2 regions of the Dellaglioa algida genome follow, and region 1 is predicted to be linked to the other one. Evidence: predicted binding sites of a transcription regulator. Region 1 holds the regulator's gene; the other holds the start of a gene.
The links. Region 1 encodes NrdR, which represses ribonucleotide reductase genes. Its sites were predicted from a motif close to ACACNATATATNGTGT; they were not measured.
Positions count from the first base shown of each region.

Region 2: nrdH (glutaredoxin-like protein NrdH) is a predicted target of NrdR. The motif match lies at 9,406-9,421, and genes of this name have one in related genera.

Region 1 is NZ_JANXLE010000004.1:48,072-60,203, reverse strand. It holds gene thrS (threonine--tRNA ligase) at 1-1,343, opposite strand, end outside; gene dnaI (primosomal protein DnaI) at 1,672-2,610, opposite strand; gene N0K73_RS04380 (replication initiation and membrane attachment family protein) at 2,613-4,010, opposite strand; gene nrdR (transcriptional regulator NrdR) at 4,032-4,505, opposite strand; gene coaE (dephospho-CoA kinase) at 4,539-5,138, opposite strand; gene mutM (DNA-formamidopyrimidine glycosylase) at 5,141-5,974, opposite strand; gene polA (DNA polymerase I) at 5,996-8,677, opposite strand; gene N0K73_RS04355 (Bax inhibitor-1/YccA family protein) at 8,829-9,530, opposite strand; gene murC (UDP-N-acetylmuramate--L-alanine ligase) at 9,667-10,998, opposite strand; gene N0K73_RS04345 (DNA translocase FtsK) at 11,079-12,132, opposite strand, start outside.
Region 2 is NZ_JANXLE010000005.1:86,038-98,169, reverse strand. It holds gene N0K73_RS05615 (asparaginase) at 1-824, shown strand, start outside; gene N0K73_RS05610 (acyl-[acyl-carrier-protein] thioesterase) at 875-1,621, opposite strand; gene rsmI (16S rRNA (cytidine(1402)-2'-O)-methyltransferase) at 1,634-2,515, opposite strand; gene N0K73_RS05600 (DNA replication initiation control protein YabA) at 2,512-2,868, opposite strand; gene holB (DNA polymerase III subunit delta') at 2,891-3,898, opposite strand; gene N0K73_RS05590 (cyclic di-AMP receptor DarA) at 3,911-4,240, opposite strand; gene tmk (dTMP kinase) at 4,260-4,901, opposite strand; gene N0K73_RS05580 (YaaL family protein) at 5,064-5,306, opposite strand; gene recR (recombination mediator RecR) at 5,322-5,921, opposite strand; gene N0K73_RS05570 (YbaB/EbfC family nucleoid-associated protein) at 5,949-6,263, opposite strand; gene dnaX (DNA polymerase III subunit gamma/tau) at 6,281-7,996, opposite strand; RNA gene ffs (signal recognition particle sRNA small type) at 8,084-8,170, opposite strand; gene tadA (tRNA adenosine(34) deaminase TadA) at 8,212-8,712, opposite strand; gene N0K73_RS05550 (class I SAM-dependent methyltransferase) at 8,713-9,315, opposite strand; gene nrdH (glutaredoxin-like protein NrdH) at 9,527-9,757, shown strand; gene nrdI (class Ib ribonucleoside-diphosphate reductase assembly flavoprotein NrdI) at 9,757-10,137, shown strand; gene nrdE (class 1b ribonucleoside-diphosphate reductase subunit alpha) at 10,115-12,132, shown strand, end outside.

The DNA of each region.
Region 1 (12,132 bases):
ATATTTTGTGATTTAGTCCACATTTCATTATCATCAAAGTACTTCTCTGTATTAGCTGGGTCACGATAACTTAAACGGAATGAGTAATCAGCAATCCCAAAATCAGCATAAACTTCCATCATTAAACGAAGTACGCTTTTAAATTCTTCTTGAATTTGATCAGGTGCAACAAATGTATGTCCATCATTCAACGTCATTTCACGTACACGTTGTAATCCTGAAAGTGCACCTGATTTTTCATAACGATGCATCATACCTAATTCAGCAATTCTGATAGGTAAGTCACGGTATGAACGGATATGATGCTTGTACACTTGAATATGTGAAGGACAATTCATTGGACGTAATTCCAATTCTTCGCCATCTCCCATATCCATTGGTGGGAACATATCTTCACGATAATGATCCCAATGGCCTGAAGTTTTGTATAAATCTAAGTTAGCCAAAATAGGTGTGTATACGTGGTCATAACCATTTGAAACTTCCTTATCAACAATGTAGCGTTCAATCGTACGACGAATTGTGGCACCATTAGGCAACCAGTAAGGTAATCCAGCACCAACTTTAGGATCTACAAAGAATAAATCTAAGTCATTACCGATCACACGGTGATCACGCTCACGTGCCTCTTGGCGACGAACTAATTCTGCATCCAAGTCTTTTTGTTTAAAGAACGCTGTTCCGTAAACACGTTGTAACATTGGATTACTTGATTTACCTTGCCAATATGCACCAGCAACTGATAATAGTTGGAAAATTTTAACGTCTGCTGTTGAGCGTAGTTGAGCACCGTCACTTAAATTAATGAATTCGCCTTGTTTGTAAACTTCTACTTGGCCATTTTCATCAGTTGCTTCTACAACTAATTCAGCACGATAAGGATCTCCAGCAAATAGTTCAAGCGCTTCAGCTTTTGAAATTAATTGACGTTCAATTTTTAAGTTTTCTTTAACAATAGCTTTCATTTTGTCTTGGATTTTTTTCAAATCATCAACACTGACCTGTGTTTCTCCATTATCTGTATCAAAATAGAATCCATTTTCAATATCAGAACTCATTCCAAATTTCATACCTGGATATAATTGTTGTAAAGCATTAGCCAAAACTTGAGCGGCAGTATGCCATAAAACAACCAAGCCATCTTCAGAATCTTTAGTGACTATTTCAATAGCACCATCAGCCTCTAATGGACGAAGGTAATCAACCAAAACACCGTTGAATTTACCGGCAATTGATTTCTTAGCTAAACTAGGACTAATTGATTTAGCAACATCTTCTGTTGTAATGCCCGCATCAAATTCTTTGATTGCGCCATCTGGAAAAGTAATATTTATTTTTGACATGTTAACTTCCTCCATTATTTATCTATTTTTTGATACAAAAAAAGTCCCTAATACACAAATAAGCTTGTGTATTAGGGACGTCGATTAACGTGGTTCCACCCAAATTCAAATCTTTGCCGAAACAAAAATTTCTCCATAGATTTTAACGGATTCAATCCGACCCAACAAAAAGTCAGGCAACATTATGGAAGTGGTCATCACTTATTCTCTGCCAAGAAAGCTTTCAGCTATGCTTTCTCTCCCTGCGGACATAAAAAAAGAATGTAATCTTCCGTATCAATTTAATAACTATTTAACCATTTTTAGTTCATTTTAGCAACTACTAATCTTACTTAGGTCGTCTATTCTTACCAACAATTTTAACTTCTTTTGCTAAAAAATGAACGCGTTCCATGATTCTTTTTGCTTTAAGCGGTTCATCTTCGCCCTTTTGACTAATACGCAAATGTTCATCTTCCAATTGTTTCATCGAAAAGTTAGAACTAAAGAAAGTTGGTAATTCCTCCTGCATACGGTACTGCAAAATAACGCCTAAAATGTCATCTCGAACCCAGCTGGACATTGCATCCGCGCCGATATCATCAATCATTAGAATTTCAGATTTTTTAACAGCGTTTAGCATATCGTAGACGCGATTATCACTAATTGCATTTTTTATTTCAACGGCAAAACTGGGAAAATGCATTAAGGTTGTTTGATAGCCACGGTTAGCCAACTCATTGGCCATAGCACCTAAGAGATACGTTTTCCCAACTCCAAAACTACCGTAAAAATACATTGCTTGATGATAGGCGTTAGGATTAGCCACAAATTCAGTTATAAATTTCAGACTTTGGCTGAGGGCATCCCCTCGCCCATCCATATCAAAATCATTCATCGTTGCATTTTTAATATCTTTAGACATACTCATAGATTTAACACGCTTAGCTAACGCCTTACTTTTTTGCGTCTCAATGAGCGCATCCGTTGGTACATAAGACACATCAATCATATGATTATTCAAAACCAACTGAGGTTTGTAACCGGGCGCTATCATCCCTTTACCTAAAATAATTTTATTTTTTTCAGATAAAAATTCATACAATTTAGCGTCGGCCCTTTGAACATTAGACTCCGTTAATTCAGCTTTGTTTTTATCCAAAAAAGCAATCACGTCTGGATCTTCGTAAACTTTCTTCATCAAATCACGATAATTCACGTTAGGATATCGTTCACTTAAGTTTTCATTTTTTAGAAATTTCTTAATTTCTGTCCCTAAATCCTCCATTGTCATCCTCCTTTTGGTGCCGTTTTATTAAACTCATCAAGTTGTCGTTGCAATGCAGCTTTATCAATCTCAGTATCCGCCTCAGGTGCTTGATAATCATCCTTTGCCCAATCAGGCAACGTTTCTTTTTTTATTATTTTTCTTTGACGCTGATTTGTTACTTTAGTTTCAGTTTTTTTCGTATTAAAATGACGAACCTGATTAATCGCGTCTTCAGGTGTTTTCACTTTTTGCTGTGACCAGTCATTGGCCATAGTATCAACAAATGATTTATTAAGCGTTGCTAAGTCTCGATCAATTAAAATATAATGAATCAAAATATTAATCACCGAATTTGAAAATATTTGGCGTTGTACAAGTTGTTGTAAAAGATAAGATTCATTATCGGTTACGTAGCCGCCCTTACTCTCCTTCAATGATTTCAAAAAATCGAAGGGACTGTATGCATCGCTAGCAAGAATTAATTGCGAATCTTCTTGTGAAAAGCCAACTTTTTTTAGGGTCTCAACTGATTTATGACCGCCATCCTGTTCATCATCATTCGTTGGATCTTCTTGTTTTTTTAGTTTAATTTGTTGATTATATTTATGTGCGATTTGTTGCTTAAAGGTATTATAATCAACTTCATTTGTTGACAGATCAGCCGCGTCACCAATAAACTGTGCCATTTCAATCTCGTCGATACCATATAGGAGATGTTCAGATACAATCAAATCTCGTTGGTTATTAATTTCATCTAAAGACACAAAACTTTTTTTCAATAATTCAATAAAAAATTTAAAATCAAATGAGTCAACGTTGTCTGATTCAATCAATTTTTGCGGAGTTTTTATATTAGTTAAAAACGACTTTTTACTTTCAGAAATAATATCAGGTTTATTAGAAAGATGTACTTGGCTAACTTGGAAAACATCCAAGAAACTTTTTGAAATTTCTTTAAATCCGTCTAACTTTAATGTGGGTAATGCAAATCGCGCAGTAATTTCTTTATACCGTGTATCCCCGATTGATTCCCATAACAGGATACTAAGCAAGTCATCTGTAAAAAAATCTGTCGCTTCTAAAGGCCGACGCAATTGATAGACCATCACTTTTCCCATAATATCATCTTTTTCAAAACTTTTTAAAAGACCTAAAGCCTCAAGTGAACTTCTAGCTTCATAGAATGCTGCTAAATCAATATTCAATAATGAGAGCAACTCGTTATGCATCTTCCGATTAGACAATTGTGGATTTTGGTTTGCTTCACCCTTTAGTAGTGAAAATAGACCACTCGCAATCACACCCATAATAGGTTGATACAAGTAGTCTAATCGTTCTATATCATCATTTGTAACCTTCTCATCCATTAATACGACGTAGCCGTCCTTTGGACTCATATTTTCCCATGTTTCAATCATTGATTATCATTCCTTCAAATCTTACTTATCGGTAGGTGTCTTATCCCGATCCATCATCTCATTCAATTCTTTAAGGAAAACGCTCATATCTTTAAACTGACGATAAACACTGGCAAATCTGATGTACGCAATTTCGTCAACATCAGCGAGTAGTCCCATGACGTATTCACCAATAAGTTGACTTGAAATTTCATTTTCGCCTAATGCTCTAACATTATTTTCAACTTGGTCAACAAGATGAGTAATATCCTTCATTGAAACTGGTCGTTTTTCAGCAGATCTGATAATCCCTTTAAGAATTTTTTCACGGTTAAACTCTTCTCGCGTTCCATTCTTTTTAATAACAAGTAATGGTGTAGCTTCAACCCGTTCAAATGTTGTGAATCTAAATTCACAATTTTCACATTCGCGACGTCGTCTGATAACGCGACCTTCATCTGTTGGTCGACTGTCAACGACTCGAGAGCCATTATGTTGGCAATGTGGACATTTCATTGTGACACCTCATTATTTTTTATTTACATTTATTTAGTCATTATTTTGATTACTAAGCCAGTTTAGCACTTGACCCCTCGTGACGGCAACCGTTGTCGAATTATCAATCACAAAATCAGCTAAATCTTTCTTCTTTTGAATTGGCCATTGTGCCTTAATTCTTAATTGCGCCTCGTCGGAAGTCAAGCCATCTCGATTAATTAATCGTTTTAACTGGGTTGTTTCAGGTACGAAAACAACCATAACGGCGTCACAGATTATTTGATAATTCTGTTCAAATAACAACGGCATGTCTAAAACGATTACCGGACTACCTAATTTTTTTTGAAACTGAATTTGCGCTAAAATCTCTTTTCTAATAGCGGGATGAATAACACCGTTTAACTTTTCTAACGCCGCACCATCATTAAAAACTAATTTCCCTAATTTTTTACGATTTAAAGCGCCATTTTCCATGAGATACTTCTCACCAAATTCATTGATAATCATTTTCAAAGTTTCCGATTTTGGCTCAACAACCTGCCTTGCGATAATATCTGCATCGATAACAGGCACATTTGAATTCTTAAAAATATGACTAACGGTTGATTTACCCGTCGCAATCCCACCAGTCAATCCAAGTATATAGGTCATATTTAGACTTTCCTCAGTGGTTGGCAGTGCGGACAATAATGGGTTCCCCGTTGTGCCACCTTTATTTTAACTATGGGTGTCCCACATCTAGGGCATGGTTTACCAGTTTGGCCATAAACATTTAAGTCAAATTGAAACAGTCCAGTCTCACCAAACGCGCCGGTATAAGATCTGATTGTTGTCCCACCAGCTTGAACCGCAGTAGCTAATTCAAGGATAATATTTTTACGTAAACTGCTTAATTTACTATCGGAAATTGAATTTGCTAGTTGTTCTGGATTTATTTTGCTCATCCATAATACCTCATCAACGTAAATATTTCCCAAACCAGCAACTGCTTCTTGGTTCAGTAACACAGGCTTAATAGACATATGTTTTCGCGCTAAATATTTCTTAAAATCGCTGAGTTTAAATTCATTTTCGGTCGGTTCCGGTCCTAATTTTTTAAGACCCGAAAGCTCACGTTCTTGCCCGGTCGGAATTAACTGCATTCGACCAAATTTACGAACATCATTATATCTTAAGTCTTGGTCATCGGTTAAGTGAAAGATAACATGTGAATGTTTTTCAATTGGTTCATCTGTGGCGCGAACGAAATATTTACCTTCCATTCGAAGATGAGATACCATTGTCATTTGATTATCAAACCGGAAAAGTAAATATTTACCCAACCGATCAATTGATTCAATTTTCCGTCCTTCTAATTCATGTTTGAAAGGAATGATATCCCCATTTATAATTTTGGGCCACAAGACGTCTATGGATTTAATTGTCTTGCCAATAACTAACTGACTAAGACCTCTTCGAACCGTTTCAACTTCTGGTAACTCTGGCATACTATCTCCTCCTCACCACTTTTATTTAGTATCAAACCAAGTATCGCCAAATGCACTTTCAACTTTTAGAGGAACCTCTAAAGAAACAGCGGCATCCATAACTTCAGGTACTTTCTTTTGTAAAATAGCAATTTCTTCTTCTGGCGCTTCAAAAATTAATTCATCATGTACTTGCAATAACATTTTAGCTTGTAAATGTTCTTCTTCAAGCATTTTGTTCATATTAATCATCGCCACTTTAATAATATCAGCAGCACTTCCCTGAATAGGTGTATTCATCGCTGTTCTTTCTGCGAATGAACGTAAGTTAAAGTTTCGACTATTAATATCTGGTAAATAACGACGACGATGAAATAGTGTCTCAACGTAACCTTTATCTTTAGCTTCGCGTACAACATTTTCCATATAATCCCTGACACCTGTGAATTCATTTAGATAAGTATCAATGAACGTTTGTGCCTGTTTTCTAGTAATACCAATATTTTTCGATAACCCGAAATCACTAATCCCATAAACGATTCCAAAGTTAACGGCCTTAGACGTCCGACGCATATTTGGTGTTACTTCATCCGGTGAGTCTAATCCAAAGATTCTCATTGCAGTATTGGCATGAATGTCAATTCCCTCTCTAAACGCTTCTTGCATGTTAGCGTCATGGGCAATATGCGCCAAAACACGTAATTCAATCTGCGAGTAATCAGATGAGAATATTTTCCATCCCTTGTGTTCAGGGACAAACGCCTGTCTAATTTTTTTACCTTCGGGAACGCGAACCGGTATATTTTGTAAGTTAGGATCAACAGATGATAATCGTCCCGTTGCCGTTAATGTCTGTAAATATCTCGTATGAACTTTTTTATCGGCATGTCTAACTTTTAATAATCCTTCAACATAAGTCGACTGAATCTTTGCAATTTGTCGATACTTTAAAATTAGGTCAGCGATTGGTGCTACCGCACTAAGTTGTTCTAAAACATCAACGGCAGTTGAGTAACCCGTTTTAGTTTTCTTAACAACTGGTAACTTCAATTTTTCGAACAAAATAACACCTAACTGCTTTGGTGAATTAATATTAAATTCTTCACCCGCTTCGGCATATATCTTAGTTTCCATCTCCGTCAAAATAGTTGAAAACTCACCTTGCATGGTATTTAGTCGATCTGCATCCACAGTGATTCCTTGGATTTCCATCTTGGCTAATACAAGTGATAGTGGAAGTTCCATATCTGTATATAAATTAAGTTGCTCATGGTCGGCCAATCCCGCCATCAATGGGGCTTTTAAAAGATGCAAAGCCTCGACTTTTGATGCCATATGATTATAGAAAGTAGCTTCGTCTTCTGGAATTCTACGCTTAACACCTTTTCCATATACTTCCTCATCCGTCTTAACATCATAATAGTCATGTTTTTGTGCAACCTTGCTAAGATCGTCACTATTATCACTTGTATCTAACAAATATGAGGCCAATAGGAGATCAAATCCAGTTCCATCAAGTTGAATCCCTAAACGGTTTAAAGCAACATAATTACGTTTAAAATTAAATACGTTCTTTGAAATCGAGGCATCCGAAAGAACATTAACCAAAGTAGCCGATTTTAATAACGCAACATCTTGAGTCACAAAGAATTTTTTACCATCGCCAATAGCAAATCCATCGAAATCCGCTGTATGATAATTATCATCTAACATCTCTAAATAAAATGAAATTGGTTGTGATAATTGCTTTAAGTCATCCAAATTATCAGTTGTTAATGTAACATAATTCGTCTTTTTGGGTTCTGGGAACAAATTTAGTTCAAGACTATCAGATGTCGGATTTAAATTCAGCTGGCTTAAAAACTTTTTAAAGTCCATTTCTTCATAGAAAGCAACTAATTTATCAAGGTCTTGTCCTTCCCATTTTGTATCAGGAAAATCGATTGTAATAGGCGCATCCTGTCTAATTCTCGCTAAATCCTTACTCATGAATGCTTGATCTTTATCTTCAATTAAATGTTCTTTCATTTTACTTTTCTTTAATTGATCAATATTATCGTAAAGATTTTCCATTGAACCATATTCAGTTAACAACTTAATTGCCGTTTTTTCACCAACTTTAGTGACACCAGGATAGTTATCAGACGTGTCCCCAACTAACCCTTTCATATCAATAATTTGTAGCGGCGTTAACCCAAACTTTTCCATCACATGTGCCGGCGTAAATTTTTCTATTTCACTAACACCTTTTTTAGTAACGGAAACAGTTACTTTATCAGTCGTCAATTGCGTCAGGTCGCGATCTCCAGTTACAATCGTAACATCATACCCCGCTTCTTCACCTTTTTTAGCCATTGTTCCGATAATATCATCAGCCTCAAAATCAATTAGTTCATACGTTTTAATTCCGTATCCAGCCAATAATTCTTTAAAATAAGGCATTTGTTCTTTTAATTCTGGTGGCGTTTTTGATCTTCCGGCTTTATAATTGTCATATTTTTTTGTTCTAAATGTCGTCTTTCCAGCATCAAAAGCAACTAAAACATGCGTGGGTTTTTCGGTATCCAATATGACATTCAACATATTATTGAAACCATATAACGCATTTGTATGTAACCCTGCTTGATTCGTAAATCGATCTACAGATTGATAAAGTGCAAAGAATGCACGGTACGCAATGCTATTTCCGTCAATTAATAATAGTTTTTCATTAGTATTCGTCATCTGATATCCGTCTCCTTTTAAAATCTCTATCCCCATTTTAACAAACATCAGCCATGATTAATAATTTATCACGCAATATCTCTAAAGTAATAAAAACCCCTAAGTTATGAATGACTAACTTAGAGGTTTAAACGACTTATTTTATTAATTACTAATCTCTACCACCGTAACCAAATATTCGCAAGAATGAAATGAATAGGTTGATAAAATCAAGATATAACATTAATGCACCCGTCATTGCCAGATTAGGAACTGAAACATCACTGTTACGTTGTAAAAATATCTGTCTTAATTTTTGTGTATCCCAAGCCGTTAAAATAGTGAAAATAATAACTGCTACATATGAGAATACGTAGTTAATCAGTTCACTTTGTAAGAATAAATTAACAAACGAAGCGACAATTAACCCAACTAAAGCAGCTAATGCTTGAGTACCTAACTTGGTTAAGTCTCGTTTCGTTACATTTCCTAAAATAGTCATTGTAACGAATACGGCTGAACTTGCAGCAAACGCGGCAATAATGTTTCCAACCGAATACATTGATATAATTAACGAAAGCGTTACACCCTCAAGTACCGAATAACCCATTAATAAAGCGAAGGTTACGAAAGGTGCCCTTGAAGCCTTAACATTAATATTTAAGACAACCACCAACTGAACGATAAATAACGCCCAGATTGACCAGCGATTTTCAGCCATAAACCCAAAAACTGATTCTTGAAAGACCGTTAAGGTTAGAAACGACGTAATGGCGGAGACGCCAACTGCAAGCGCCATATACCCATATAGTTTTGATAAAAAATTATTTAATCCATCATTTTCGTTAATAATAACTCTATTTTGATTATCCATCTCTTTTTCCTCCTGGTTCATTGTATAAGCACAAGTGTATCAAATTATTTAATATTATCAAGAATCTTCGCTTTTCTTAAAAAATAATTAACTAATAAAAAAGAAACGACTTTTACGTCATTCCTTACTGAATTCATTAATTATTTTTAAAACTTAAATTACTCAATAACTCTTCGTAAGCATATTCATATTTTTGAACATCACCGGCACCCATGAAGATAACCACTGCGTTACTATAATCCAGTAATGGCGAAATATTATCAAGTTTAATAATATCACCACCCTTAACAATTTTGGCACCCAGATCTTCACTGGAAACATTTCCTGACGTTTCGCGAGCTGAGCTAAAAATGTCAGTTAAATAAACTTTATCGGCAAGATTTAAACTAACCGCAAAATCATCCATTAACGCAATCGTTCTACTAAACGTATGTGGTTGGAAAACAGCAATTAATTCTTTATCAGGATATTTTTGACGTGCGGCATCAATTGTTGCTTTAATTTCTGATGGATGATGTGCATAATCATCAATAATTGTCATATCACCAATATATTTTTCACTAAAACGACGTTTAACACCTTTAAAACTTAATAATTCTTTTGCAATTTCTTCTAAATCAACTTTTTCAAAATGTGAAACAGCAATAACAGCCAAACTATTCAAAATGTTATGTTCCCCAAAGATAGGGATTTGATAATGACCTAAAGGTTCATCATGATAGAAAACGTCGAATTCTGAACCCTTAGTCGTCCGTTTAATATCACGAGCTTGAAAATCATCAGAATCCTTTGTTCCATAGTAATAAATTGGTACATCAGCTTTTATTTTGCGAAGTAATGGGTCATCTCCCCAAGCGAAAATACCTTTTTTCGTTTGTTTTGCAACAGTTTCAAAGGCATCGAAAACATCATCTATACCGGTAAAATAATCGGGATGATCAAAATCAATATTAGTCATAATTGAATAATCGGGATGATAAGCAACGAAATGACGACGATATTCATCAGCTTCATAAACAAAGAATCTTGCGTCCGGTTTCCCTTTACCGGTACCATCACCAATTAAGTAACTTGTTGGTGCAATACCACTAAGGACATGCGCAAGAAGTCCCGTTGTACTTGTTTTACCATGTGATCCGGCTACACCAATACTTGTGTAACCTTCCATTAGACGGCTCAACATTTCAGGATAGCTAACGATATCTAATCCCATTTCACGTGCTTTTTTAAGTTCAGGATGATCTGCGGTAAACGCGTTACCTGCGATTACAGTCAATCCTTCATGCATATTATTTTCATCAAATGAATAGACCTTAATTCCTGCCAACTCTAATCCACGTTGTGTGAACGTATATTGATCAATATCAGAACCTTCAACTTTAAAGCCCTGATCGTGTAAAATTAAGGCTAAAGAACTCATCCCTGAGCCCTTTATTCCTACAAAGTAATATACCTTTTGATTATTCATTATTATCCTCTTTTCTGACATTATTCATTCATAATTTTACCATAAATAACCCTTAAAATGAGTTAATATTCAGATTGTCGTTAAAATTCTTCTCTCATTCGTCTGAGCTCATCTTCATTTAAATAGACATCTCGTGGCTTTGAACCCTTAGCATGCGAAATATGTTGTTGGTTCTCAAGCTCATCAATAATATTCGCAGCCCTGTTATAACCTATTGAGAAAACACGTTGTAACTTAGAAATTGAAATCGTCTGTTCATGTGCTATAAAATCTAAAATACCTGGAAGCAAATCATCCTGTTGTTCATTTTGATCTGCCATTTTCTTCAATCCATCCGGATTAAATGCGTATCTTGGTTTCCCTTGCGTTCTGACAAAATCCGTAATTAAATCAACTTCATCTTCAATGTATGTTCCCTGCAATCTAACAGCTTGACTCGATCCATTACCGAGATATAGCATATCTCCTCGACCCAGTAATTTTTCAGCACCAGCAGTATCTAAGATTGTTCTTGAATCAATTTGACTAGAAACCATAAATGCTATTCGGGTTGGAATATTATTTTTAATCGTTCCTGTGACAACATCAACGCTTGGACGCTGCGTCGCAAGAATCAAATGAATTCCTGCTGCCCTAGCTTTTTGCGTGATTCTAGCGATATAATCCTGCACTTCATTTGAAGCAACCATCATTAAATCGGCTAACTCATCAATAATAATTAAAATATATGGCATTTTTAAGCCAAAATCACCATTTGCTTCCGCTTTTTGGTTAAAGTTACCAATATTTTTAGCACCGGCAGCAGCTAATTTTTGATAACGTTCTTCCATCTCATCAACAGCCCACTTCAATGCTGCTGAAGCTGCTTTTGCGTCTGAAATAACTGGTGCCAATAGATGTGGAATATCATGATATGGTGCTAACTCGACTGCCTTAGGATCAATTAATAAAAGCTTAACCTCATTAGGCGTTGCTTTATATAGAATAGAAACTAGCAAACTATTAATAAAAACTGATTTACCGGAACCTGTAGCTCCAGCAATCAATCCATGCGGCATTTTTTGTAGATTAGTTACTTGTGCTTCTCCAAATAAATCAACACCTAAGGCAACCGTTAGCGGTGATTTATTTTCC
Region 2 (12,132 bases), on a different contig from region 1:
ATCTACCCTCTCCACATATCGGCCCTAAAGAAATGTTAATTATCCAAAAAAGAATTATGCTCGCTTTCAATGAAAACATTGATGGTGTCGTTATTACTCATGGCACAGATACATTGGAAGAGACCGCTTATTTCTTAGATTTAACCTTACCTAATCACTTACCAGTTGTCCTAACAGGTGCCATGCGCTCAGCAAATGAAATCGGCTCAGATGGTTTACACAATTTCCAAACAGCCATTTTAACTGCCGCAAGTGATGACGCCGTGGATAAAGGTGTTTTAGTCGTCATGAATGATGAAATTCATACTGCTCGTTATGTCACAAAAACACATACAACTAATGTCGCAACATTTAGAACGCCAACATTTGGTCCTATTGGTAGTATTGCTAAAGACAGTGTTAATTTTTTTGCCGAGTTACTTAGTCAAACTTGCCTAGCAATTGATGAAGTTGTTGATCACGTTTATCTCGTTAAGGCTTACGCCGGAATGGACGCTGAGTTACTTGGTTTTCTTGATAACGACCAAACAAACGGTGTTGTCATCGAGGCTCTTGGCGCTGGCAATTTGCCACCACAAGTTCTAGAAAATCTTCAAAAATTAATCGACCGAGATATCCCAGTCGTCATTGTTTCACGCTGTTTTAATGGTGTGGCACAAGATGTTTATGACTATGAAGGTGGTGGCGTCCAATTAAAGAAAATGGGTGGCATCTTCTGCCGTGGCTTAAACGGGCAAAAAGCACGCATTAAGTTATTAGTTGGTTTGAGTACCGGACTTCAAAAAGATGAACTCGCAATTTACGTCGCAGATGCATTGTCATAAAATCGAAAAAAGTCTCAACTTCAAATAATGAAGTTGAGACTTTTTTAATTTTAACGTTCTGTCCATTCACAATCTGCTTCACAATACACGTCATCACCAATCTTAATTTGATGATGAGTTAATAATCCCTCGTTCTTTATAACAACGATGCTATCGATTTTGTGACCATAATGAATTTCTTTTTCATACTTAATATTCATATGTTTTAAGTTATGTGACATCAGAAATTCTTCTGTCAGTGAATCCAATAACCAGTCAAAATACCTAGAATTATTAACATGTTGATTTGGATCAATATCAAAAAATCGAACATCATATGATTTTTTAAAATCTACCGTATCCTCATCTGAAATACCAACTGGATTTTCTAAGCGTTCAATTCTACGCGTATATTCGGCCCCAAAAGGTTCAATAACTTCGGGTAATACCCGAACCATTTTACGCGTTTCATGATCCATTAAGACGAGTACAGCATGAACACGTGCACACTCATTACCCTCTTCATCATGAACCCAAAAGTCTCGATAACAGAAAAAGCGATTATATGAAACTGCCTCTGTTGTTAACGTTAATTTTTCATCAATATGAGGCATTCTCTCAACATCAATCAGATATTGCGTAATAACCCAACCGAAACCCAAATCGGATAGATGCTTTTCGGTGAGACCCAGATGATCACTTTGATCCGTTGAGACCAAAATAATCATATTAATTAGCATGGCCATTGTTACACGACCACTTTTATCGCCTTCGTAATAGACGGCGCGATGCGTTTCACTAAACTTATTATCTTCCACTATGTCCGCCCCTTAAATATGATGATAGAGATTATAGATTTCCTGTTTTTTCATTTCTTGTTTTTTGGCGATTTCTTTAATTGCGTCATTCGTTTTCATACCGGTTTCAATTAAATAATCAACTTGTTCTTCAATGGTCATACCTGCCAAATGGTCAACTTCTGTTGCCTCGGGTGAATCGTTTCCTTCAACAATCACACAAAATTCTCCCCGAACCTGATCTGAACCGGCCCATTCAATAGCGTCATCTAATGTACCACGTAAAAATTCTTCATAACGTTTAGTTAATTCGCGACAAAGAACCACTTTACGTTGACCGCCAAAACTAATAGCAAGTTGTGTTAATGTCTTTTTCAAACGATGTGGTGCCTCATAGAAGATAATGGTCATTGTTTGATTTTTTAACTCTGCTAGTTCTTCTTTTTGATCCTTTGGCTTACGCGATAAAAATCCATAAAATAAGAATGGTTGTGGCGCCAATCCCGATGCGATTAACGCTGTAATTCCAGCATTTGCTCCGGGAAGTGGAACCACTGGAATTTTAGCTTCAATACATGCTTTAACCAGATCATGACCTGGATCACTGATTGAAGGCATTCCAGCATCACTTACCTGCGCAATTGACTGACCTGCTAATATTTTCTCAATGAATTGTGGTATACGTTCTTGCGTATTATGTTCATGAAAGCTCAATTGACTTGTTTCAATATCAAAGTGGTTTAATAATTTTTGTGTATTTCGTGTATCTTCAGCTGCTATGTAATCGACCTCTTTTAAAATGTCGATTGCCCTAAATGTCATATCAGATAAATTACCAATCGGTGTTGGTACTAAATATAATGACCCGGTTGTTCCTTTACCTTGGAAGCTACTCTGTGCGGCTATTTCACTCATATTTCGCGCTCCCCATAGATTAAGTCTAGGCAGAATGCACAAGGCTCATCGTCGACCCGACGTGAACCGTACATCCCTTCAATATTACAAACATGAAATCCTTGATCATATAATTTTTCTAAATTTTGGCGTGATTTTGATAGATTAGCATCAGAAGATTCGTTAAAATCTTTAGACGTTTGTCGCTCTATTTCACTTAGTCTCTCTCTTAGATGTTGGTTTTCAATCTCTAATTCAGCGTTATTTTCAAGAACGCCGGTCATATCAGATTTTATTGTTTCAAAACTCGATAACATCCGTTTCATTTCCTCTTCGATAGCTATAAAATTATCATATAGTTGACGCTTATCCACAAAATCACCTTCATTTCATATTCTATAAGTCTATTAATTTTAATGTTGTTGATTCAAGTACACTTTGAAATGCAATATTCGTTTGAAGTAAATTTTTAATTTGCAAGCAATTATCTAATATCTCAACTAATTTTTCATTACTAATTAATTGAATGACTTTATCAATTTCAGCTAGTCGGTCAGAAAAGCTAATTTGTTCTTTTCGATTATAGCGAACAAGTAAACAATCTCGCGCTAACAATATAATTAAATCAGCCATCAATAGCTGTTGGTTTTTTTCTTTTACGAGTGGTACTAATTTAGTTTGAACCAAAATAAAACTTTCAGTATCATTTTTCAATAACTTATTGAACCAATTCCAAACCTGTTTAGTCATCTCAATAAAATTCTCATCTTGCGACAATTCTTCCGCACGGCTGATGCTCTCAGTTACATGAACGAGTAAATTTGCTTGATCTTTTAAGACGCCCTTATTCAATAGACTTTGAATTAATTTATCCTGAGATAACGCCGCAAAATTGACTAGCTGGCAACGTGATTGAATCGTTGGCAGAATTTGATTTTTGTTTTCCGTTAACAAGAACGCCGTCACAGTCCCGACGGGTTCTTCCAAAAATTTCAGTAAACTATTAGCAGCGCTTGCGGTCATACTTTCAGCCTTTTCAATAATAAAGACCTTTTGATTACCCTCAACACCACTTTTAGAAAATTCTGACTTCAAAAACCGAATTTGATCAACTTTGATTGACTGCCCATCAGGTTTAACGACGACGACATCTGGATGATTACCCGATAGAATTCGGCGACATTCCGCACAAACACCACATGGCTTTAGATCCTCATCAGCGGTACAAAAAAGTCTCATTGCAATCCATTGTGACAGTTCAATCTTACCAACGCCTTCTTGTCCCGCGAATAGATACGCATGAGCCAATTGATTCATTGTTGTTAACTTTTTAAAATGTTCAATTAAGGCCGGTTGTAATTCTTGAATCGTTATATTACTGGTTTCAGTAACCATTTCCGTCATTACTATTTACCCCTAAAATTGGTGAAATTGTTCTACTGGCAAGACGAATACCGTTGCGCCACCAACTTGAACTTCTAAAGGGAATGGCACTTGCGCATCCATTGAGACATCCAAATTAACAGGAGGAGCCATGAATTGTTCACGACTCGAAGATGTTTCCTTAATAATCTGTAAAACCTCATCCACACGTTCGTCTTCAATCCCAATTAAAAAAGTTGTATTCCCAGATTTTAAAAACCCACCTGTTGACGATAACTTTGTCGCACGGACATTTGCATCAATAAATACATTACTTAATCGGTTACTATCTTTATCTTGAACAATCGCTGTAATTAATTTCATTTGAATTCCCTCATTTCATTTATTTAAAAGACTCGGGTAATTTCTTCATTAAAACCTTGATACAATCTTCAATAACTTTATCCAAAGGTTGCGCCGCATCAATAGTAACTATGCGTTCAGGATTTTCCACCGCTAGCTGTTGGTAAGCTTTACGCACCTTTTGATGAAAAGCTAATTTCTCATCATCCAATCGATTCACTTCATTTTGACGGTGTTCAAAAATACGTTTTAAGCCAATTTCGGATGGCACATCAAAATACAAAGTTAAGTCAGGTTCTGTTCCATTTGTTGCAAATAAATTCATATCAGCAACTGCCTGCCTGCCAATGTCTCTACCAGCTCCCTGATAGGCGATTGAGCTATCTACATAACGATCACACATGACTAATTTATTCGCCTCAAGCGCCGGTAAAATGGTTTCCACAATATGCTGACGTCTTGATGCCGCAAATAGCAATGCTTCTGTTCGTTTATCCATTTCGGGATAGTCTTGATTTAAGACGACATCGCGAATGGCTTCGGATATTGGATTTCCACCTGGCTCCCGCGTTACGACCAATTCTGTTGCTAAAAGCACTTTTATTTTTTCTATAATACCTTTTAAAGCACTTGTTTTACCGGACCCATCTGGTCCTTCAATCGTTACAAATTTTCCAGTCACATTAACGACCCCAATGCTTATTATTATTGTACTTGAATCTTAAAAACCTGTCTATAAGATAAACCTGTTAACAGTATACTATCTCTCGTTTAATAAATCTAATCACTCATTTACAAAAAAACGTCAAGACAAGTTATTCAACCGTCTCAACGTTCGCTCTAATTAATGTGTAATTACCGAGGCCTGCATGTGTCCCTTAACGGAACGAACACGAGCTTCATTGTAGAGGAAGAAATATCTTGCTCTCGCCATTTTTGTTTCATTGATTAATTCTGCATCAACTTCATAAATAGCCTCTTCGGTTTGTTTGGCTTGATCCCACGCTAACTTAGCACGGTCAATTGAATTTAATAATTCTGTATCATATTCTTTACGTAATTTAAGTTTTGCTTTTTTATTAAACATGTTATCAACCCATTTCTATATTTCAGTCCGTCCCTCAATAGCTTTAAATAAAGTCATTTCATCAGCGTATTCAATATCACTACCCACCGCCAATCCATGAGCTAACCTTGTGACTTTGATACCTGCAGGTTTAATCAATCGAGATAAGTACATTGACGTTGCTTCACCCTCTGGTGTTGCATTCGTCGCAATGATGACTTCCTGCATATCGGGATGTGTTTGAAGCCTTGTTAATAAACTCGTGATATTAATATCTTCGGGTCCCTTGCCTTCGATTGGTGATAGAACACCATGTAAAACATGGTATAACCCGTGATATTCCTTCATTTTTTCTAATGACATGACATCTTTAGGTTCTTCTACTACGATAACTTTCGTTTGATCGCGTGATGGATCAGAACAAATCTGACAAGGATCTTCTTCCGTGATATTACCGCAAATACTACAATAATGCAGATCACGCTTAGCAGATATCAATGATTTAGCAAAATCCGTGACATCATCTTCATCCATATCAATTGTAAAAAAAGCTAATCTTGTAGCCGTTTTGCCACCAATACCCGGTAATTTCATATAACTTTCAATCAACTTTGCGATAGGTTCAGGATATTGCATTTTCTTTAGACCTCTTTAACTTTAAGTTTATAGTCCAGGCATTCCTTGAGAGTATTTGCCTAATTTATCAGCCGTTGTTGTTTCAATTTTAGTCATTGCGTCATTAACAGCCATGATAACCAAATCTTGTAGCATATCAACATCGTCAGGATCAACTACTTCTTCTTTAATTGAAATATCAGTCATTTTTTTGTCTCCCGTAAAGGTTACTTTGACTAATCCATTTGAAGCTTCACCGACAAATTCAGTTTGATTCAAAGCATCTTGATCCTTTGTCATTTCTTTTTGTAATTTTTGCATTTGTTTCATCATACCTTGCATGTTGCCATTTCCTCGCATCATTATTAATTACACCCTTTCTAATCTTGTTTAATTTCTATATTTTCAGTTCCAAAAATTTCTTCGGCTTTTGAAACGACTTGCTCAACCACCTCGGGAACTGGTTCAATCGTTGTTTCATTTCCTTCATGACCATTTTGTTCGATATATGATTTACGTACTTCTGGCCATTGCTCAGCCGTAATACAAACCAACTTAGGCGTATTATGCAACAATCGATCTAGCCCATTACCTAAAGCATCGAGCAGTTCTGTATCACCTGATGCCTTAGCAGCTAAGAAATCGTAGTTAAAACTAACAAGTACACTATCTGGACTAGCCGCAACCGGCTCACTCGCCTGCATAATAGCTCGTTGTGTCACTGAAAGTTGTTGCAATAGTTCTGGCCAAACCTGTTTTAATTGTACCAAACTTTCTTTTGTAGCGTTATCTAAAATAGGATAAATTTGACTTAAATTTAATGTTGCCTTTTTTTGTGTAGTAACATTTTTTTTTGGTTTCGCCACCGACACAGTCTGATGTTGATTGTCATGCTTGTTTAGATTAAGTAATTGTTTTTTTAACGTATCCACCGTTTTAGTTAAGTCATTAATTTGTTTAGCAGCTTCTTGATTAAGTCCAGGCTGACTATTATCACTGGCCACTTCTATCGTACTAAACTGTGATAACCGAATCGTCAAAACTTCTAAATACACGTCTGGATGTGTTGTAAATCGCATTTGCTGTTGAACTTCATTTAAAATATTAATCATTTGGTATAAGAATTCAGCAGAAATAGTTTGTGATAACGTCTTAAATGTATCATCAACCATCCCTAATTCAAGTTGGTTAATGAGTGCTGGTGCTTGTTGATATAGCAATAAATCACGACCATATGCAATTAAATCTTCTATTAATCTAGTTGAGTCCTTACCCTCATCAATAATTTCTTGAATCGTTTCTAGTGCCTGTGTGGTTTCTTTTTGACTAACTTCTGTCACATAAGTTTGAATTTTGTCTTGTGTCACACTACCCGTTACTAATAGCGCATTATCTAGTGTCACTTTATTATCGCCAAATGAGATAACCTGATCTAAAATACTTAACGCATCTCGCATGCCACCTTCAGCTGCTTTTGCGACAACTTTAAGTGCCGGTTCTTCATATTCAATTTCTTTTTCCGTTAAAATGTACACCATTCGAGCATAACTATCAGCTGGCGTAATTCGTTTGAAATCAAACTTCTGTGTTCGAGAAATAATTGTTGCCGGAATCTTATGGGGCTCAGTTGTTGCAAGAATAAAAATAACATTTTCGGGAGGTTCTTCAAGTGTCTTCAATAACGCATTGAAAGCACCCGTAGATAACATATGAACTTCATCAATAATATAGATTTTAAAATCAGCTTGTGTGGGTGCATATTTAACTTTATCACGAATATCACGGATTTCTTCAACACCATTATTAGATGCGGCATCGATTTCAATGACATCATTTAATTGGCCATTCGTAATGGCGACACATGTTTCACATTTATTACACGGTTCACCATTTTCTTGAAAGTGGCAGTTAACCGCTTTGGCAAAAATTTTAGCCGCGGATGTTTTACCAGTTCCGCGTGGGCCGTTAAAAATGTATGCGTGACTCGTTTGATGTGTCATAATGGCATTTTTTAACGTTCGCGTAATCATGTCTTGACCCACTAAATCGCTAAACTTTTGTGGCCGCCAGACACGGTACAAAGCTTGATAACTCATCACAATCTCCCCTTTCAAAATCTATAAATAGTTTTTTAAATAAAAAAATCTCTCAGCCATTTCTGACTAAGAGTCTTAAATAATCATAATTACTTAAGGCACAAAGTGAATCAAACTTAGTGCTGCTTCCTTCCGGACCTGACACAATTCGTAAGCACACTATTGCCTTAAGGCCTTGCGGCAATTATTATAATACCTTAAATCGAACAAAAAAGCTACCCTTGTGATCGCTTTTTTTCTTTTCTTTTACGGCGAACTTCTCTAAAGAATGATTGGAGTAGATCTTTGGCTTCATCTAATAATAATCCAGATTCAACTTTTGCTTGGTGGTTAAATCGTTCGTCCGTTAATAAGTTACCAATACTACCTACAGTTCCTGCCTTAGGGTCAAACGCACCAAAATAAACTTCTGGTATTCTCGAGTTAATAATTGCACCACTACACATTGGACAAGGTTCCAAAGTAACGAACAATTGCGCGTCAACTAGACGCCAACTATGAACGGCAGCGCAAGCTTCTTGAATTGCTAAAATTTCGGCATGTAATGTTGCATCTTGAATGTGCTCACGAATATTGTGTCCACGCCCAATAATTTCGCCATTTTGTACGACGACGCAACCGATTGGGACTTCACCAATAATTTTTGCATTCCTTGCCTCATACAAAGCTTCACGCATAAAAAATTCTTTTTGTTCTTCTGTTAATTTTTCTGGCATCTACTTCACACTCATCAAGATATAGTATCCTTTATCTTTTAAAATAATCTCACAATTACCAAAAACATCAGTCATTTTCTTTTGAGCAGATCCGGCACCTTGTTTCTTTTGTAGCACGGCAAATAACTGACCACCCACTTTTAAATGATCAAATGCACCACTTAAAATATCATGGACAACATTTTTACCTGCCCTAATAGGAGGATTTGTCACAATTGTAGCGTAATCCGTCTTCGTGACATTATCATATGCAGCGGATTCAAAAATCGAGACATTAGTTATTTTATTAATTTCAGCATTTTTCTTTGCTAATTCTAATGCCAATTCATTCACATCGGTCATATCAATTTGACGTTCGGGTTGATCCTTGGCAATAGCAAGTCCTATTGGGCCGTACCCGCATCCCACATCTAAAATATTTCCCGCAATAATTTCTTGTTGAGCAAATGCATTTAATAAAACTCTTGATCCAAAATCGACCGTTTTTTTTGAAAATACACCGTTATCTGTGGTAAACTTAAATTCGTTGTTCAGCAATTCAAATGTCCATTCTTTTTCGTCGTGAATGACATCTGGATTTTTCGTAAAATAATAGTTAGTCATGTTTTTCCCTACTTTCTCAATAGTTTCTATAATACGGAGAAAATTCGATTTTCGCAATCTAAATTTAATATAAACGAGTCAAGACCTTGAACACTACATCTTGTGTGATGCAACTTAAAATCATACTAAATGTGGTGTTTTTTTAATTGATTTTTGAGTTGCGTGATGTATACTTAGCTTATTAACAAAATATTAAAGGGGGATTTATATAATGAAAAAAGTAACTGTATTTACAAAAAATAACTGTATCCAATGCAAAATGACAAAACGCTTCTTAGAGGAAAATAACGTAGACTTTGACGAACGTAACATTTCTGAAGATGACAACGCCATTGACTACTTGAAAGACCAAGGATTCCAAGCTGTTCCTGTTGTCGAAGCTACTGGATTTGATACAATTGCTGGATTCCGTCCAGATATGCTTAAAAAGTTGGCAGTCTAATGAAAATTGTTTTCTTTAGTATTACGGGTCAGACACGTCGCTTCATTAACAAGATTGGCCATCCTTCATTCGAAATTGACCCAACGAACCCATTCGTTGAATTAAATGAACCCTACATATTGGTTGTTCCAACCTATGAAATCGGGCTCACTGAATCGGTTAATGACTTCATTGAATACAAATCAAATAGAGAAAACATACTGGGTGTTGTTGGCGGTGGGAACCGAAACTTCGCCCAACTTTTTATTTTTACGGCTAAAGATATCGCGACTGACTATAAAGTTCCTTTATTGTACGAATTCGAATTCAATGGAACCGAAGAAGATGTCCTCAATATGAAGAAAGTAGTTGATGAAATTGACATTAAAAACGTTAGATAGTGATAAGGTCACTTATTATGATTTAAATAATGAAATTAATATTCCTGTAGACGGTCAAATTCCGCTTCAAAAAGATCAAGAAGCCTTGACCGCCTTCTTAAAAGAAAATGTTGCTGAAAACACAATGAAATTCGATTCGTTACAGGCTCGTTTTGATTACTTAATTGATAACAATTATATTGAAACCGGTTTTTATAATAAATATGAATTTTCATTTATTGAAGAATTGTACGCTTATTTAGCGGCTCAAAAATTCCATTTTGGAACATTTATGGCGGCCTACAAATTCTACGCTCAGTATGCACTTAAAACAGATAACAATGCTTATTACCTTGAAAATTATATTGATCGAGTTGCAATGAACGTTCTTTACTTTGCCGATGGTGATACAGATTTAGCCATGAACTTAGCTAATGAAATGATTCATCAACGTTACCAACCCGCGACACCTAGTTTCTTAAATGCGGGTCGTAAACGTCGTGGGGAATTAGTTTCTTGTTTCTTAATTCAAATTACGGATGATATGAACGGAATCGGCCGTGGTATTAACTCAGCGCTTCAATTATCTCGTATTGGTGGCGGAGTTGGAATCACGCTTAGCAATTTACGAGGTGCTGGTGCACCAATTAAGGGGATTGAAGGTGCCGCTTCTGGTGTCTTACCCGTTATGAAATTGTTAGAAGATAGTTTTTCATACTCAAACCAATTGGGTCAACGTCAAGGTGCCGGTGTTGTTTATTTAGATGTATTCCATCCAGATATCGTAGCGTTCCTATCAGCTAAGAAAGAAAATGCTGATGAAAAAATTCGTGTTAAAACTTTATCATTGGGCGTTACTGTCCCTGATAAATTTTATGAACTCATTAAAGATAATGCAACAATGTACCTCTTTGATCCATATAGCGTTGAAAGAGAATACGGCGTTCCTTACTCATATGTTGATATCACAAAAGAATATGACAATATGGTTGCCAACGAAAATATTATTAAGAAAACGATTCTTGCTCGTGAATTAGAAACTGAAATTTCTAAATTACAACAAGAGTCTGGTTATCCTTATATCGTTAACGTTGACACTGCCAATCGTGCAAACCCGATTGATGGTAAGATTATCATGAGTAATCTTTGTTCAGAAATCATGCAAGTTCAAACGCCCTCAGTTATCAATAACGAACAGGGTTTTGATGTCATGGGAACTGATATTTCATGTAACTTAGGTTCAACAAATATCGTTAATATGATGGCTTCTCCAGACTTTGGTCGTTCAGTTGATTCAATGGTTCGCGCTTTAACTTTTGTGACTGATAGCTCAGATATCAACGTTGTACCTACTATTCAAAAAGGAAACAGTTTAGCACATACGATTGGTTTAGGCGCAATGGGTCTACATGCCTACTTTGCCAAGAACCATATGCATTATGGTTCAGATGATTCAATCAATTTCACAAGTGTATACTTCATGATGCTTAACTACCATTCATTGAAAGCTTCAAATGCAATTGCGCAAGAAAAAAACGAAACATTCCATAACTTTGAAAAAAGTACTTATGCAACAGGCACTTATTTCGACAAATACATTAATGAAGATTGGGGTCCAGATTCCGATAAAGTCGCTGCTTTATTTGATGGTATCGACATTCCTAACCAAGAAGATTGGGCTGCTTTGAAGGCTGATATTCAAGCCACTGGCCTCTATCATCAAAACAGACTCGCCGTTGCACCAAATGGCTCTATTTCATACATTAACGATACGACTGCTAGTCTTCACCCAATCATTAACAGAATTGAAGAACGTCAAGAAAAGAAAATCGGTAAGATTTACTATCCAGCGCCTTACCTTTCAAATGACACTATTCCTTACTACACATCAGCCTACGATATGGATATGCGTAAAGTAATCGATGTCTATGCTGCTGCTCAAGAACATATTGACCAATCACTTAGTTTAACTTTATTCATGCGTTCAACTATTCCTGCAGGTCTCTATGAATGGAA